DNA from 4 places in the Chimaeribacter sp. YP20170169 genome. Region 3 is predicted to be linked to each of the others. Evidence: predicted binding sites of a transcription regulator. Region 3 holds the regulator's gene; each other region holds the start of a gene.
What was found. Region 3 encodes LexA, which represses DNA repair genes until DNA is damaged. Its sites were predicted from a motif close to TNCTGTATGTACATACAGNA; they were not measured.
Positions count from the first base shown of each region.

Region 1: ACK3SD_RS11470 (DNA translocase FtsK 4TM domain-containing protein) is a predicted target of LexA. The motif match lies at 2,527-2,546, and genes of this name have one in related genera.
Region 2: umuD (translesion error-prone DNA polymerase V autoproteolytic subunit) is a predicted target of LexA. The motif match lies at 1,445-1,464, and genes of this name have one in related genera.
Region 4: ACK3SD_RS10300 (YebG family protein) is a predicted target of LexA. The motif match lies at 1,827-1,846, and genes of this name have one in related genera.

Region 1 covers NZ_CP176824.1:2,528,972-2,533,183, reverse strand. The annotation lists gene cydD (heme ABC transporter permease/ATP-binding protein CydD) at 1-224, opposite strand, end outside; gene trxB (thioredoxin-disulfide reductase) at 428-1,399, opposite strand; gene lrp (leucine-responsive transcriptional regulator Lrp) at 1,995-2,489, shown strand; gene ACK3SD_RS11470 (DNA translocase FtsK 4TM domain-containing protein) at 2,612-4,212, shown strand, end outside.
Region 2 covers NZ_CP176825.1:82,026-86,237, forward strand. The annotation lists gene ACK3SD_RS18215 (IclR family transcriptional regulator domain-containing protein) at 1-139, shown strand, start outside; gene ACK3SD_RS18220 (H-NS family histone-like protein) at 455-853, shown strand; gene ACK3SD_RS18225 (hypothetical protein) at 1,027-1,383, shown strand; gene umuD (translesion error-prone DNA polymerase V autoproteolytic subunit) at 1,485-1,913, shown strand; gene ACK3SD_RS18235 (manganese catalase family protein) at 1,955-2,854, opposite strand; gene proP (glycine betaine/L-proline transporter ProP) at 3,270-4,212, opposite strand, start outside.
Region 3 covers NZ_CP176824.1:3,517,587-3,521,798, reverse strand. The annotation lists gene plsB (glycerol-3-phosphate 1-O-acyltransferase PlsB) at 1-1,390, opposite strand, end outside; gene ACK3SD_RS16045 (diacylglycerol kinase) at 1,516-1,884, shown strand; gene lexA (transcriptional repressor LexA) at 2,024-2,632, shown strand; gene dinF (MATE family efflux transporter DinF) at 2,747-4,090, shown strand.
Region 4 covers NZ_CP176824.1:2,294,825-2,299,036, reverse strand. The annotation lists gene cspE (transcription antiterminator/RNA stability regulator CspE) at 1-195, shown strand, start outside; gene dbpA (ATP-dependent RNA helicase DbpA) at 378-1,760, shown strand; gene ACK3SD_RS10300 (YebG family protein) at 1,873-2,211, shown strand; gene yqfB (N(4)-acetylcytidine aminohydrolase) at 2,238-2,543, shown strand; gene ACK3SD_RS10290 (S9 family peptidase) at 2,709-4,212, shown strand, end outside.

The DNA.
Region 1 (4,212 bases), 990 kb from region 3:
AGTAAAAAGGAGAGGGCTAGCAGCAGAAACAGCGGAAGCAGGCGGTTATGCGGTGTCGCTTCCATGATCAGCCCATGCAGCAGGGCCGCCATCAGGCCAGCCTGCATCAGAATCAGCAGCGCGCTGAACAGGCCCAGCAGCATGGAGAGTTGCAGCCAGCGACGCGCGGGCGCGCGCTGCTGCCGCAGCCATCGAAGCAGTTGTTGTTGTCGAGTTTTTGTCATCAGCCATCTGTCATCGCACAACATGCAGGACGTGCATGGCGGTCACATGCGCCCTGGCGCATGGAAGTTATGGCACGAGGCCAAATCCCTGATCGTTTGGAGGTCTATTTCGATCGCGCACATGTTACCGCGTCCGTGGGGCGGCTGAAAATAATAAGGCGGCCCGAAGGCCGCCTTTTTTTGCGTGAGGAGCGGGGCGCGGGTTACTCGTTGTTGCAGGCCGCGGCTAGGCCGTCCAGGTAGCGCTCCGCATCCAGCGCGGCCATGCAGCCGGTGCCGGCGGAGGTGATCGCCTGACGGTAGTTGTGGTCCATCACGTCGCCGGCGGCAAACACGCCAGGGATGCTGGTCTGGGTAGCGTTGCCGTGGATACCGGACTGCACCTTGATGTAACCATTCTCCAGCTCCAGCTGGCCGTTGAAGATGGCGGTGTTCGGGCTGTGGCCGATGGCAATGAAGACACCCGCCACATCAACTTTCTCCAGCTGGTCAGTCAGTGCGTTGCGCAGGTTGACGGCGGTAACGCCCATCTGGTCGCCCAGCACTTCATCCAGAGTTTTGTTGGTGTGCAGCACGATGTTACCGCTGGCCACTTTGTCGTGCAGCCGGTCGATCAGGATCTTCTCGGCGCGGAAGGTGTCGCGGCGGTGAATCAGATGCACTTTCGCGGCAATGTTGGAAAGGTAGAGCGCCTCTTCCACGGCGGTGTTGCCGCCGCCGACCACGGCGACTTCCTGGTTGCGGTAGAAGAAGCCGTCACAGGTGGCGCAGGCGGAGACGCCGCGGCCCTTGAATGACTCTTCCGACGGCAGGCCCAGATAGCGGGCAGATGCGCCGGTGGCGATAATCAGGGCGTCACAGGTGTACTCGCCGTTGTCACCCGTCAGGCGGAACGGGCGGTTCTGCAGATCCACGCTGTGGATGTGGTCAAACAGGATTTCAGTGTTGAATTTAGCGGCATGTTCATGCATACGCTCCATCAGCAGCGGCCCCGTCAGTCCTTCCGGATCGCCCGGCCAGTTCTCAACGTCAGTGGTGGTGGTCAACTGGCCACCTTTCTCCATGCCGGTAACCAAAACCGGATGCAGGTTGGCGCGCGCTGCATAGACCGCAGCGGTATAACCTGCCGGGCCTGAGCCTAAAATCAACAATTTACTGTGTTTAACCGTACTCATGAATTCTTATCTCCGCGTGGGACGACATGCAATGAAAACGATTGTAGGGAAATAATCGCGTTAACAAAAGCCTCAGCCGCTGTTGTTATCAATTTGTTTGATAGTTTTTGCCTATTTTTGATGGGTTGATACAGGAAATTTTCGCCAAAGTGTGCTACCCACCAAATTTGGCTGGGTGTGCCATGTGCCAGTAGGAAGTGCTGCCATTTCAAGCCCCATCGGCTCTGGGCCGTGATGGCCCTCTCGTCAGGTAGTAGGGGAATTCACTGCAAAAATGGGAGTGATTATTTTTTAATCTGGCACGTTCTTCTGATTTTGGTTCTTTTACTTTGACAATCGGCTACGCATTTGCGAAAACATCTGTGTAAGAAGAAATTAAACCCGCGCAAATGGCCCCGCCAGTCGCAACTGGCAGGACATTCAGTGATTAATTCTTCTCTCAGCCAGATTTCATCGTGGCAAGGTACCAGTTGACAGGCAGGGGCCAGGCTGACGATGGGCAAGGGCAATTGGGTATTCGCTTGGGACAACCCTTAACACATTGAAGTTGGCAGGGTGTGTAAAGACAGGGAAGAACAGAAGAGAGACAATAATAATGGCAGACAACAAAAAACGACCGGGAAAGGACCTCGACCGGATAGATCGCAACATCCTGAATGAATTGCAGAAGGATGGCCGCATCTCCAACGTCGAACTTTCCAAACGGGTAGGCTTATCCCCTACGCCATGCTTGGAGCGTGTCCGTCGCCTGGAACGGCAGAATTTCATTCATGGCTATACCGCACTGCTCAATCCTCACTATCTGGATGCCTCGCTGCTGGTCTTCGTGGAGATCACGCTGAACCGTGGCGCACCGGATGTTTTTGAGCAGTTCAACGCCGCCGTACAGAAGTTGGAAGATATCCAGGAGTGTCATCTGGTCTCCGGTGACTTCGACTACCTGTTGAAGACCCGTGTGCCGGATATGTCCGCGTACCGCAAGCTGCTGGGTGAAACGCTGTTGCGCCTGCCGGGCGTGAATGACACCCGTACCTATGTGGTGATGGAAGAAGTCAAACAGAGTAACCGTCTGGTCATCAAGACCCGGTAAACGCTGCAGGTGCAAAACCTGAAGAGATTCGCTACACTGCTGTTTATCCATACAGCCCACGCGCCGGGAAGGGTTCCCGGCGCGGTTGTTATTTCCGTTCACAGGAACCTGGAGAGCCTTTCTTGAGCCAGGAATACACAGAAGATAAAGACATTGGCCTGAAAAAGCTCAGCAGCAGCCGGCGGCTCCTTGAAGCCTTGCTGGTGGTGATTGCGCTTTTCGGGATTTATCTCATGGCAGCGCTGCTCAGTTTCAACCCTTCTGACCCAAGTTGGTCACAGACAGCGTGGCATGAGCCCATCCATAATCTGGGGGGCGGGGTAGGGGCGTGGTTGGCCGACACCCTGTTCTTCACCTTCGGCGTGTTTGCCTACGCCATTCCACCGCTGATGGTTGTCAGCTGTGTGGTGGTCTACCGGCAGCGTGGCAGCCGTGACTACATCGATTTCTTTACGCTCTCCCTGCGGCTGATCGGCCTCCTGGCGCTGGTGCTTACCTCATGTGGCCTGGCGGCGCTGAACGTTGACGATCTCTATTACTTCGCCTCGGGCGGGGTAATTGGCAGCCTGATAAGCAACGCGTTGACGCCGTGGGTCAATGCCATGGGCGCCACGCTGGCGCTGCTGGCGGTATGGGCGGTAGGGTTTACCCTGTTCACCGGCTGGTCCTGGCTGACCATCGCCGAGCGCATCGGCGCGGTGGTACTGGGTGCCGGTACCTTTATGACCAATCGCTCCCGCCGTGACGATCGTTATGAGTATGATGACGAGGATGAGGCGTTCGATGACGCGTCCACACCGGCCAGCCACGCCCGTGAAGAGGCGCCACTGCCGCACCTGACGGCTGACGACGACGTACTTTTCTCTGCGCCTTCTGCCGCACAACCTGCGTCTTCAGCCGCACCCTCTGCGCCAGCTGCCGCGCAGCCTGTGGCCCAACCCTCCGCGGCCCCGGCTGTGCCAGCAGAGGCCACGGCCGTAGCGGCAGAGCGTGTGACGGCGGCTGCCAGCGTAGAGGCGGCACCTGCACCGGCCCTGCACCACGTCGAGGTGCAGACTGCCGCACCACAGACTACGCCTGCGCCAACCCAACCTACGCTGCCAGCGGCAGAAGAGGATGAGGGGCCACGGCTAGGGAATTGGCATGAGACAGAGAGCGCCCGTTCGCCATTCGATTTCAGCGCCGCACAGCGCGACAGCGATGAGCTTCCCGCCAGCGATGCCACGGGCAGTGATGGCGACGTACCCTTTATGCCAGCCTTCAGTGCGGTCAGCGACACCAATCCACAGGTGAAGCAGGGCATTGGCCCAGAGCTGCCCCGCCCGAACCCGGTACGTATCCCGACCCGTCGGGAGCTGGCCTCCTATGGCATTAAATTGCCTTCGCAACGTCAGGCGGAGCAGGCCGCACGTGAGGCTGCTGTCTCCTCCTCGCCGGAAGAAGAGGAAGCTGGCGAACAGGAAGCACTAGGACGGGCCTTCGCCGAGCAGCAACAGCAACGCTATGGCACACCGTCTGCGCCTGAGGCCGTGCACGCCGAGCCGGATGAAGAGGCGCAGCAGGCTGAACTGGCACGCGCTTTTGCCGCTCAGCAACAGCAGCGCTATGGCAGTGAAGAGCGTGAGACGCCACCTTCCGTGCCAGTGACTGACGCCCTGCACGAGGATGAGGACGCGCTTCGCCAGGCCTTTGCGGCCCGCGAAGAGGCGCGCTACGGTGCTTC
Region 2 (4,212 bases), on a different replicon from region 3:
GATGCACGCACGCAAGGGTGGGGTGGTGGCGGCGATGAACGTCGGCGTCAATGCCTCGCAGGTCTCGGCCCAGACCCTGCGCGACACGGTATTGCCGCAGTTGCAGCGTACCGCGATGGAGCTGGCGCTATTGTTGTAATCGCGACATTTAAATGAAATTCCTGCCGGCTTGGCTTGCCAAGGGCGCGCAATATTATCCTTTTTGCGCCGCCGATATGCGGCGTTTCGCCATCATCAGTTTGGGCATTATATCGTAATAATGGTATCCACTATTTTAATGACGGCAGGGTATCCCTGATTTCTGCGCGGATAATAGTGCAGGAAAAATCGGATACTTATTAGGCTGTTGTCGGCTATTTACGATTTAATGTTGTTAATAGTCGTAGGGGTATTATAAGATCGCGCTTCTTAAACATTTGTATAAATATAAAGCATCGAATAGAAAGGTATTATTATGACTGGTTTTCTGAAGACGTTGAACAATATTCGCAGCCTGCGCACTCAGGCGCGTGAGGTCGATCTCTCAACCTTGGAAGAAATCCTGCAAAAACTGACAACCATCGTGGAAGAACGCCGCGAAGAAGAGGCGTCAGAAAAGCAGCAGAAAGAAGAGCACCTTACCAAGCTGAAAGAGTATCTGGAGCTGATGCAGGAAGAGGGCATTGACCCGGCTGAACTGTTGGCGATGACCGATGCCCAAGGTGGCCGCCAGAAGCGCCAGCCGCGTCCGGCGAAATATCAATTCCGCGATGAAAATGGCGAATTGAAAACCTGGACTGGTCAGGGCCGCACCCCGAAAGCCATTAAACTGGCGTTGGATGCCGGCAAGTCGCTGGACGATTTCGCCCTGTGATCGCCCCAGGACGCCGTGTAACAGCGGCGTCCTGCCTTTAATTCCCCGCTTTGCCTCTTTCCCTGCCGCCATTTCCGCTTTTCTCAACCAACCCTATATCATCCCGCTATTCTGGCTGGTGGTTTGTCTGATGACACTTTAGAATCACCTTTTATTATCAAGAAAAGATCAAAATGAAAAAAAGCGTAACCTTAATTCTCGTGCTGCTGATATTGGCGGCCGCTGGCATGTGGTGGAAAAATCGGGCTGATAAAGCCCGTGTGGAAAACGACGGCTATTATAGCGCGGTGATGTGTGTGATTGTGCAACGTCAGGGCAGTGACACGTCGCCAGAGGCCTATCTGCGCGATTTCAATACCGTGATTGAGGGCGGCAACTCCTTCTACGCGCTTGACCGCAAATCGCTGGATCGCGACGAAGCCCGGCGGGTGATTGCCGCTTTCCAGGGGTTGCCTGAGGCCGACAAAGCCCGCGCCGTGCAGCAAGACAGCGCCTGCCGCGCCAACCTGATGGCGGCACTGGCGAAATAACCTGCGGCTAACACCTTGAGAAACGGAGCAATCTCACTTTCCATTCCTCTAAATTATCATATACTGGATAGATAACCAGTATCATTGAGGGAAGTGATGTGATTGTAACAAGCATATTTAGCACGCCGGATGAGGAGATACCGGTGCTGGCGTTGCCGCTGTTTGCCGACTACTGCCGTGCCGGGGTGCCGTCACCGGCGGCGGACTACATTGAGCGGACGCTGGATCTGAACGAGTACTGTATCCGCCACCCCAGCGCCACCTACTTTGTGCGTGCCGAGGGGGATTCAATGGTACTGGCGGGCATCAACAGTGGTGATTTGCTGGTGGTGGATCGCGCCGAAACGCCGCAGCATGGCGACATCGTGATTGCGGCGGTGGAGGGGGAGTTTACCGTCAAGCGGCTCTGCCTGACGCCGCGTCTCTGTCTGGAGCCGATGAACCCGGCCTACCAGCCCATCTACGTAGAGGCTGACCGGCTGGAGATCTTCGGCAAGGTGCTGCACGTCATCCATACCCTGCGTAAATAAAAAAGGCATACCCGCGGGTATGCCCCCTGCCGGGCTAGCCGTTATGGCTGGCCCTTACTCCCCAGATCCTTATCCTCCAACGGGGTAGAGCCAAGCCCCGCACCAGTGACGGGGTTGATGTTCGGGTCAGACTGGGTGCGCTGCGCCATCACCTGATAGTCCACTTTCTGCGACTCCGGGATGGTCAGCACTGCCAGCCCGTCGCCGCCATCCACTGCGGGCTGCGGGTCGGCCACATACTGGAAGTTCTCATCTGAGTTCCAGCTTCCCCGCACCTCGCCCTCACCCGACATGTTGTAGTAGGTGTTGGCAAAGGCGGGCACCGGCGGCAGTTTGCCCGGCGGGAAGTTGTTGCGGATGGCGTAGAGCGCCTTCTCAAAGGAGAGTTGGTGCGCCACTTCACGGGTCATCAGGAAGGTCAGCGCGTCACGCACGCCGACATCATCCGTCAGGTTGATCAGGCGTTCATAGACGATTTTTGCCCTGGCTTCGGCAGCAATATTCGAGCGCAGGTCAGCTGTCGGCTCGCCGATGGTATCAATGTAGGCGGCCGTCCAGGGTACGCCAGCGGAGTTGGTCAGCGGCGGCCCGCCGCCATAGAGCACGCCGGTGATGTGGCTGTCATTGCCGTTGCCGGTCAGTGAGCGATAGAGATCGGCCTCCTTCTGCGTCCCTTCCGACAGCTCGCCCTTCGCGCCCTTGTTCAGCATCGCCACGATGGTGCCAATGATCTCCAAATGGCTTAGCTCCTCGGTGGCAATATCCAGCAGCAGATCCTTGCGCCCCGGATCATCATCGCCCAGCCCTTGGGTGAAGTAGCGGCAGGCCGCCGCCAGTTCGCCCTGTGGCCCGCCAAACTGCTCCAGCATCAGGTTAGCCAAGCCAGGGTTGGGTTCAGAAACCCGGACAGTGTATTGCAGTGATTTGACATGTTTAAACATTCGCCATCCTCAATGTTTGGGTGGTCAGAAATAGGGGAAATCCCTTGCAAACCGCATTGTGGTGCTTTGTCGATATCATGCTCACACATGCAGGCCATGGGGAAAATCCATCGGGTGAACACGGCACTGCATGGCGTTATCTGGAAGGTGGCATAGGGCCAACTGGGCAGGTAACACACCTAAGTTATAGAACATGTGGGATAAGTGACGCGGCCGTGATGGGAAATGTGTCAGGTGGCTGGCAGATAGGGGGAGGCAGTATTAGGGGGCACCAGCGTGCTTTGGGGCACTGAATCGCCTGATAACCTTGGGGTTATTGGCCGCTTGGCGGGATAGTGCAGTTCTGCGTTAAGAAAGGCGACAAAATGTAAAAAGCCCCAGCATGGGCCGGGGCTTTGCTTAAGGCACGGGAGCCTTATTCGTTGATACGTGGGTGTTGCTGGATCAGGCTGGCACGTTTGGTCTCCAGCTCAGCGATCTGCGTATTGATGTCTTCAATCTTCTGCTCAATGTTGTCGTGGTGCTCACGCAGAATCTCCTTGGCTTCCGCCAAATCGGAGGCTGCCGGGGTCGCACCACGCAGGGGCTTGTTGGCGGTCTCCTTCATGAAGATACCGGTCGCCAGGCCCACCAGCGCCACCACCATCAGGTAGTAACCCGGCATATAAAGGTCACCCGAGGACTCCACCAGCCAGGCGGCGATGGTCGGCGTCAGGCCGGCAATCAGCACCGAGATGTTGAAGGCGCTGGCTAGCGCACTGTAGCGGATGTGGGTCGGGAACATCGCTGGCAGGGTGGAGGCCATCACGCCGGTGAAGGCGTTAAGGACGACCGCCAGCAGCAGCAGGCCAGCGAAGATTAGCCCGGTCACTTGGCTGTTGATCAACATGAAGCAAGGCACCGCCAGCACCAGCAGCGCGATGCTGCCGATAATCACGAACGGGCGACGGCCAAAGCGGTCACTCAGCAGGCCCATTATCGGCTGCACAAACAGCATCCCGATCATTACCGCGATGATAATCAGCACACCGTGGTCTTCCGAGTAGTGCAGGTTATGCGACAGGTAGCTCGGCATGTAGGTGAGCAGCATGTAGTAGGTGACGTTGGTGGAGATCACCAGACCAATACAGGTCAGCAGGCTTTTCCAGTGGCGGGTGGCAATCTCTTTGAACGACACTTTCGGGCCATCACGCAGGCCTTCGCGGTCGCCCTGTTCCAGCTTGTCAACGTGCTGCTGGAAAGCCGGGGTCTCTTCCAGCGCGTTACGCAGATAGAGGCCGATGATGCCCAGCGGCAGTGCCAGGAAGAACGGCAGGCGCCAGCCCCATTCGAGGAAGTTGGCCTCGCCGACGATGGCG
Region 3 (4,212 bases):
CGAGGTTACGCAGCTTGCGCAGCCCGCGCAGCATCTGCAAAAAGCCCTCTTTCTCTTTGGTCGCGCCACGCAGCTCCTTGGCGTAGGTGCCCACCTCCATCACATGCTCATAGCCGATGTAGATCGGCACGAGGGTGATCGGGCGGGTGCCGCCGCGCAGCATCGCCTGAATGGTCATCGCCAGCGTGCCGGTTTTCGGCTCCAGCAGGCGGCCAGTGCGCGAGCGCCCGCCCTCGACGAAGTACTCCACCGAATAGCCGCGCGTAAAGAGTTCGCCCAGATACTCACGGAACACCGTGGAGTAGAGCTTGTTGCCCTTGAAGGTGCGGCGGATGAAGAACGCGCCCAGTCGGCGGAAGATCGGGCCGGCTGGCCAGAAGTTCAGGTTGATGCCAGCCGCGATGTGCGGCGGCACCAGCCCCTGATGGTAGAGCACGTAGGAGAGCAGCAGGTAGTCCATGTGGCTGCGGTGGCAGGGCACGTAGACGATCTCCTGTCCATCCTGCGCCAGCTGGCGCACGCGATCGGCGTTGCTGACGTTGATGCCTTGGTAGAGGCGGTTCCACGTCCAGCTCAGGATACGGTCGGAGAGGCGCACCGTCTCGTAGGAGAAGTCCGCGGCAATCTCCTCCATCAGGGCGATGGCGTTCTGCCGCGCCTTGTCATGGGAGATCTTCTTGCTGCGCGCCTCATCTTCCACTGCCTTCTCAATCGCCTTGGAGGCCAGCAGCTTGTTGAACAGATCCTGACGGGCTGGCAGGCGCGGGCCAACGGCGGCCAGCCGCTGGCGGGCGAAGTGCATCCGCGCGACGCGCGCCAGCTTCTGCGCGATGGTCTTGTCGGTGCCGTGCTCGGTCGCCATGTAGCGCAGGGAGACGGTATTGGAGAAGCGCACAAAGCTGTCGCGCCCCAGCCACACCACGGCGAAAAACTTCTGGATGCCGTTGAGCAGCCGCAGGTGCGGCATCATCTGGCCATCCCCCTCGCGGCCCGGCGAGCGGCCGAACATCACCGAAACTGGCAGCATCTGGATGTCGAGCTGTGGGTTGTTGCGGTGCAGGTCGAGGTAGTCGTGGAACAGCTTGACCGACTCCTCCTGTGGGGTGTAATAGCGGAAGAAGCGTGGCCCCTGGCCGATGAACACATGGCTCGGCAGGTGGTGGCCGTCAATCTCCAGCGGAATTAATGGATCGGGCAGGTTCTGCGCCAGGCACTGCCGCCGCAGGGTCAGAAGGTCTGCCTTCGAATCATAGGGTAAAACGTAAAGTACCGGCCGGGTCGGATCCAGGCGGAGTTCCGTCACCGGATCGGCAGGTATCACCTTGCTTCTTACCAGCAATTTGAGCGGTAAGTTCAAAAGGGAGTAGTAAAGTTTGCGCCAACCTGACATAAAAATGTAAAGCCTCATATAAGCGATGCGCCGCAAGGATATCAGAAAGCCGGTTTGATATCTTTCGTCCCGAGTGGATGAATAGCCGCTAAAATATTGTTAATTCATCTTAAGGTGCAGAGCGTATGGCAAATCAAACAACCGGGTTAGTCCGTATCTATAAAGCGGCCGGTTATTCAGTAAAAGGACTGCTGGCAGCCTGGAAAAATGAGGCTGCGTTCCGACAAGAGGCCATGTTGGCCATCCCGGCCATCATCCTGGCGTTCTGGCTGGATGTGACCACCGTTGAGCGCATCCTGATGGTCGGGGCCATCGTGCTGGTGATGATCATTGAGATTATCAACAGCGCGATCGAGGCCATTGTCGACAGAATCGGGCCGGAGTTGCATCCGCTCTCGGGCCGCGCCAAGGATCTTGGCTCGGCGGCCGTTGCGTTGGCTATCATACTGACACTTTTCGTCTGGGCAATGGTGCTGCTGCCCCATTTGTCATAACTTGCGAAGATTTACGCAAAAGCGCACGGTAAACAGTGCAAAATGCACCAGAACCGGGGATTTTTCGCCTGTCAGGTTTTCAACTGCGCCGTAGCTGTATATACTCCCAGCAAGACTGTATAAACAACCAGGGGGCGGGATGAAAGCACTTACCACCAGACAGCAAGAGGTCTATGACCTCATTCGCGACCACATTTCCCAGACCGGCATGCCGCCGACGCGTGCCGAGATTGCGCAGCGCCTGGGTTTCCGCTCGCCTAACGCGGCAGAAGAGCACCTGAAGGCGCTGGCGCGCAAGGGTGTGATTGAGATTGTCTCCGGCGCCTCACGCGGCATCCGCCTGCTGATGGAAGAGGAGAACGGCCTGCCGCTGATTGGCCGCGTCGCCGCCGGCGAGCCGCTGCTGGCCCAGCAGCACATTGAGAGCCACTACCAGGTTGACCCGGCGATGTTCAAGCCGAGCGCCGACTTCCTGCTGCGCGTCAGCGGCATGTCGATGAAAGATATCGGCATTCTGGATGGCGACCTGCTGGCGGTGCACAAGACCCAGGATGCGCGCAACGGCCAGGTCGTGGTGGCGCGCATTGATGATGAAGTCACCGTCAAGCGCCTGAAAAAGCAGGGCAACATTGTGCACCTGCTGCCGGAAAACAAAGAGTTCACCCCGATCGTGGTTGACCTGCGCGAGCAGACCTTCTCTATTGAAGGGCTGGCCGTCGGCGTCATTCGCAACGGCGACTGGAGCTAACGGCATAGGGCGCAGTGCAGGAAGCGGCTGCGCCAGCCGGATACAGTCCTGAACTCCTGATAACGCCCCCTCGTGGGGCGTTGTCGTTTCTTCTCCCTGCCCGTGAGCGAACTGATGCCACTGATTGCCGCCCTACGGTTCGGCGAGACCGACCGCCAGCTCTGGCGTTTGGCGCTGCCGATGATCTTCTCCAACGTCACCGTCCCGCTGCTGGGGCTGGTGGACACCGCCGTCATCGGCCACCTCGACAGTCCAGACTACCTCGGCGGCGTCGCGGTTGGCGCGATGGCGACCAGCTTCCTGTTTATGCTGCTGCTGTTCCTGCGCATGAGCACCACCGGCATGACGGCGCAGGCGTTCGGCGCCCGCGATCCGGCGCGGCTGGCGCGGGCCTTTATACAGCCGCTGCTGCTGTCGGTTGCCGCAGGCCTGCTGATTTTGCTGTTCCGCCACCCGCTGATTGAACTGGCGCTGGGGCTGGTGGGCGGCCATGCCGCGGTGCTGGAGCAGGCGCGGCTGTTCCTTGAGATCCGCTGGCTCAGCGCGCCCGCCTCACTGGCGAATCTGGTGATCCTCGGCTGGCTGCTGGGGGTACAGCATGTGCGCGCACCGGTGCTGCTGCTGGTGATAGGCAACCTGCTGAACATTGTGCTCGACCTGTGGCTGGTGATGGGGCTGCACTGGGGCGTGCAGGGCGCGGCGTGGGCAACCGTCCTGTCGGAGTACGCCACCCTGCTGCTCGGGCTGTGGCTGGCAGCGCGCGTCATGCGGCGGCGCGGCATCAGCCGGGCAATGCTGGCACAGGGCTGGCGCGGCGATCTGCGGCGGCTGCTGGCGCTTAACCGCGACATCATGCTGCGCTCGCTGCTGCTGCAACTCTGTTTCGCCTCACTGACCATTCTGGGCGCGCGGCTGGGCAGTGAGACGGTGGCGGTTAACGCCCTGTTGATGAACCTGCTGACCTTTACCGCCTATGCGTTGGATGGCTTTGCCTACGCGGTGGAGGCGCACTCGGGGGAGGCGTATGGCGCGCGCAACCGCGGGCAGTTGCAGGCGGTGTGGCATGCCGCCTGCCGGCAGGCCGGGCTGGTGGCGCTGGCGTTCGCGGCGCTCTATGCGCTGTTTGGGACACAGATTGTCGCGGCGCTCACCTCGCTACCGGCGCTACATGCGCTGGCGCAGCACTATCTGGGCTGGCAGGTGCTGCTGCCGCTGGTGGGCGTCTGGTGCTACCTGTTGGATGGCATGTTTATCGGGGCGACGCGTGGCCGTGAGATGCGTAACAGCATGGCGGTGGCCGCCGCAGGCTATGGCTTGACCCTGTTAACGCTGCCCTGGCTGGGCAACCATGCGCTGTGGCTGGCGCTGACGGTGTTCCTGGCCCTGCGAGGCCTAGCGCTGGGCTGGATTTGGCGTCGCCACTGGCAACAGGATAGCTGGTTCCCGGCAGGCGCCTGACGCGCCGTCGGGGCTGGCGGGCGGACATTCGTTGTTACATCTGCTAAGCGTTATTATCACTTCACGTTACCGCCTGTTTTCCCGCTCTTTTTATGCGCCCCTGCGCCCGGTCGTGCCCGTTT
Region 4 (4,212 bases), 1.2 Mb from region 3:
GGCCACGTGAAGTGGTTCAACGAATCCAAAGGCTTCGGCTTCATCACCCCGGCTGACGGTTCCAATGACCTCTTCGTCCACTTCTCGGCGATCGTTAGCGACGGCTTCAAAACCCTGGCGGAAGGGCAGCAGGTGGAGTTCTCCGTACAGGAGACCCCGCGTGGCCCATCGGCTGCCAACGTGGTCACCATCTGACTGCGCATTGCCGCCCCGTGCGGTGAGCGCCTGAAAACCCGCCCGGCGCGGGTTTTTTTGCCCTAGGCCCCCGCCGTGTTACCGCGCCCGGCCCGCTCTCTGCTATGATGGGCGCTTGCCGGAACTGACTGTATTGCAGCACACGCCCGCCCCCCTTTTTTTCCATCATAAGAGCGACTGTCTTGAGCACACTCCCATTTTCTTCCCTGCCGCTGCCGGCGGAGCAACTCGACAATCTGGCGGAACTGGGTTACGCCACCATGACCCCAGTACAGGCCGCCGCCCTGCCGGCCATCCTTGATGGCCGTGACGTCCGTGCCAAGGCACAGACCGGCAGCGGCAAAACCGCCGCCTTCGGCATTGGCCTGCTGGACAAGATTGTCGCTGGCCAGTACCTCACTCAGGCGCTGGTGCTCTGCCCAACCCGCGAGCTGGCGGATCAGGTGAGCAAAGAGCTGCGCCGCCTCGCGCGCTTCACCCAGAACATCAAGATTCTGACCCTGTGCGGCGGCCAGCCCATTGGCCCGCAGCTTGATTCGCTGGTGCGTCCGCCGCATATCGTGGTCGGCACGCCGGGCCGGGTACAGGAGCACCTGCGCAAGCAGACGCTGAACCTGGACGCACTGCGCCTGCTGGTGCTGGATGAGGCCGATCGTATGCTCGACATGGGCTTCAGCGATGACATCGACGAGGTGATCCGCTACACCCCGCCGCAGCGCCAGACCCTGCTGTTCTCCGCCACCTACCCGGAGGGGATCGCCCGCATCAGCGCGCGTGTCCAGCGCGAGCCGCTGACGATTGAGATCGACGGCGGTGAGCAGCCGCCCTCCATTGAGCAGATTTTCATCGAAACCAGCCGTGACAAACGCCTGCGCCTGCTGACTGGCACTCTGCGCCACTACCAGCCGGCCTCGTGTGTGGTGTTCTGCAACACCAAACGCGATTGCCAGGAGGTGGCCGACGCGCTGGCTGCCGAGAACATCAGCGCGCTGGCCCTGCACGGCGACCTGGAGCAGCGTGACCGCGATCAGGTGCTGGTGCGCTTCGCCAACCGCAGCTGCCGGGTGCTGGTGGCGACCGATGTCGCCGCGCGCGGCCTCGACATCAAGGATCTGGAGCTGGTGGTGAACTACGAGCTCTCCTTCGACCCCGAGGTGCACGTCCACCGCATTGGCCGCACCGGCCGCGCGGGTACGGCCGGTGTGGCGGTCAGTTTCTGCGCCCCACAGGAGATGGTGCGCGTGCACGCGCTGGAGGATTACCTCGCCATCCGCACCCAGTGGCAGCCGGCTGACAAGCTGATGGCGACCCCGTCCGTGGCGCTCGAGCCAGAGATGGCTACGCTCTGCATCGATGGCGGCCGCAAGGCGAAAATCCGCCCCGGCGATATCCTTGGCGCGCTGACCGGTGACGCCGGGCTGACGGCGGCGGAAGTCGGCAAAATCGACATGTTCCCGGTACACGCCTATGTGGCGATCCGCCGTGCCAGCGTCCGTCGTGCGCTCTCGCAGCTCCAGCAAGGTAAAATCAAAGGCAAAAGCTGTAAAGCCCGGTTATTGAAGTAATTTATTTTTTGGGAGGCGGGTTCCGGTTTGTGCGAAAGGGCTTGCCTCCCCGTCCTATTTTCCTTAAACTGTATATCTATACAGTAGTGTGCCATTAAGAGGATTAACACTCATGACGGTTGAAGTGAAATATGTCGTGGTGCGACAAGGCGAGGAAAAGATGACGTTTGCGACCAAGAAAGAGGCTGACGCTTACGACAAGATGCTGGATCTGGCCGATACCCTGTCTGAATGGCTGGCCCATTCCGCACTGGAGATGGAAGAGGGCGAGCGTGAAAGCCTGAGCTTCTTCCTGGCCGAGCATAAAGATCCGCTGACCCAGATCCTGCGCGGCGGTTCGCTGGAGAGCGTGCTGGCGAGCAAAGCGGAAGAGGGTGCTGAAGAGCCTGCGCGCCTGAAGCCCAAGGGCCGCGGCAAAGAGGCGGCGGACAGCGACAATCAGGCCGCCTGAGCCTGACGCCATCAAGGAGTGATGCCATGCGATCCTTTACCTTCTATCGCCGCTTCCAGGATGACATCCTGGCCGGCCGCAAAACCATTACCCTGCGTGACAGCCTTGAGGCCGACGTCACGCCGGGTGAGGTGTTGTGCGTCTCGCGCCTTGAGGATGGCGGCGTCTTCTGCCATCTGCGCGTGCTTGCCGTGACGTCGGTGGCCCCTTCCGAGCTAAACGACACCCATGCCCGGCAGGAGAACATGTCCCTCCCTGAGCTGCGACAGCTTATCCAGACCCTCTACCCCGATATCCAGCAACTCTACTGCATTGAGTTCGCCCTCTGTTAAGGGCTATCATGCCTCTTTTGTTAAGATGTTGTTTTCAGGTTGCCTGAGGCGCCAACATTTATCCGACGCCTGACCGGCGCAGTAGCCATACTTAGCAGGATTCCATGCGCCGGTGCGTCCTTTCGCCCCTTATCGGTTAACAATGGCAGTGCCAGGGAACAGTCGATGATTACACCACCCAAAGCTGACAAGCGCCCCCATACTCTCACCACGCACGGTGATAGCCGTATCGATGAGTATTACTGGCTACGTGATGATGAGCGCAGCGCGTCGGACGTGCTGGCCCACCTGACCGCCGAGAACCAGTACACCGAGCAGATGATGCAGCCCCATCAGGCACTGCGTGAAACCCTCTATCAGGAGATGGTGGATCGTATCCCGCAGGAGGATGCCTCAGTACCCTACGTGCGCCACGGTTACCGCTACCAGACCCGCTACCAGCCCGGCAAGGAGTACCCGATCTACGTGCGCCAGCCTGCCGCCGAGACGCAGGCATGGGAGGTGCTGCTGGATGCCAACGTGCGGGCGGAGGGGCATGAGTTCTACACCCTCGGCGCACTGGACGTCAGCCCGGACAACCAGCGGCTGGCGATGGCGGAGGATTTCCTCTCGCGCCGCCAGTACGACATCCGCATCCGTGAGGCGGCCAGCGAGCAGTGGTCGGAAGAGGTGATCACTAACACCTCTGCCAGCTTTGAGTGGGCCAATGACTCCCGCACCCTCTATTACGTGCGCAAGCATGACAAAACGCTGCTGCCTTATCAGGTTTATCGCCATATGGTGGGCAGCGATCCGGCGCAGGATGTGCTGGTGTATGAGGAGCAGGACGACACCTTCTACGTCAGCCTGGAGAAGACCACCTCCGAGCGCTATATCCTGATCCACCTCAGCAGCACCACCACCTCAGAGATCCTGCTGCTGGACGCGGCGGAGCCAGAGGCCGAGCCACAGATCTTTGTGCCGCGCCGTCGTGACCACGAATACGCCATCGATCACTACCGTGACCACTTCTATATTCGCTCCAATAAAGAGGGCAAAAACTTTGGCCTCTATCAGGCCGAAAGCCCGGACGAGGCGGGGTGGCAGGTGGTGATACCGGCGCGCCAGGAGGTAATGCTGGAGGGCTTCAGCCTGTTCCGCCACTGGCTGGTGGTGGAGGAGCGCAGCGAGGGGCTGACCCACCTGCGCCAGATCCACTGGCAGAGCGGGGCGCAGAAGGAGATTCGCTTCGACGATCCCACCTACGTCACCTGGCTGGCCTATAACCCAGACCCGGAGACTGAATTGCTGCGCTACGGCTACTCCTCCATGACCACCCCCAGCTCGCTGTTTGAGGTGGATATGGAGAGCGGCGAGCGCACCCTGCTGAAACAGCAGGAGGTGAAGAATTTTGATAGCGGCCACTATGCCAGCGAACGGCTATGGGTGACGGCGCGCGATGGGGTGAAGGTGCCGGTGTCGCTGGTCTACCGGCGTGACCTGTTCCAGGCGGGGGCCAACCCGCTGCTGGTCTATGGCTATGGCTCCTACGGCAGTAGCATGGATCCCTCATTCAGCACCAGCCGCCTGAGCCTGCTTGACCGTGGCTTTGTGTTTGCGCTGGCGCACATCCGCGGCGGCGGGGAGTTGGGCCAGCAGTGGTATGAGGATGGCAAGCTGCTTCACAAGC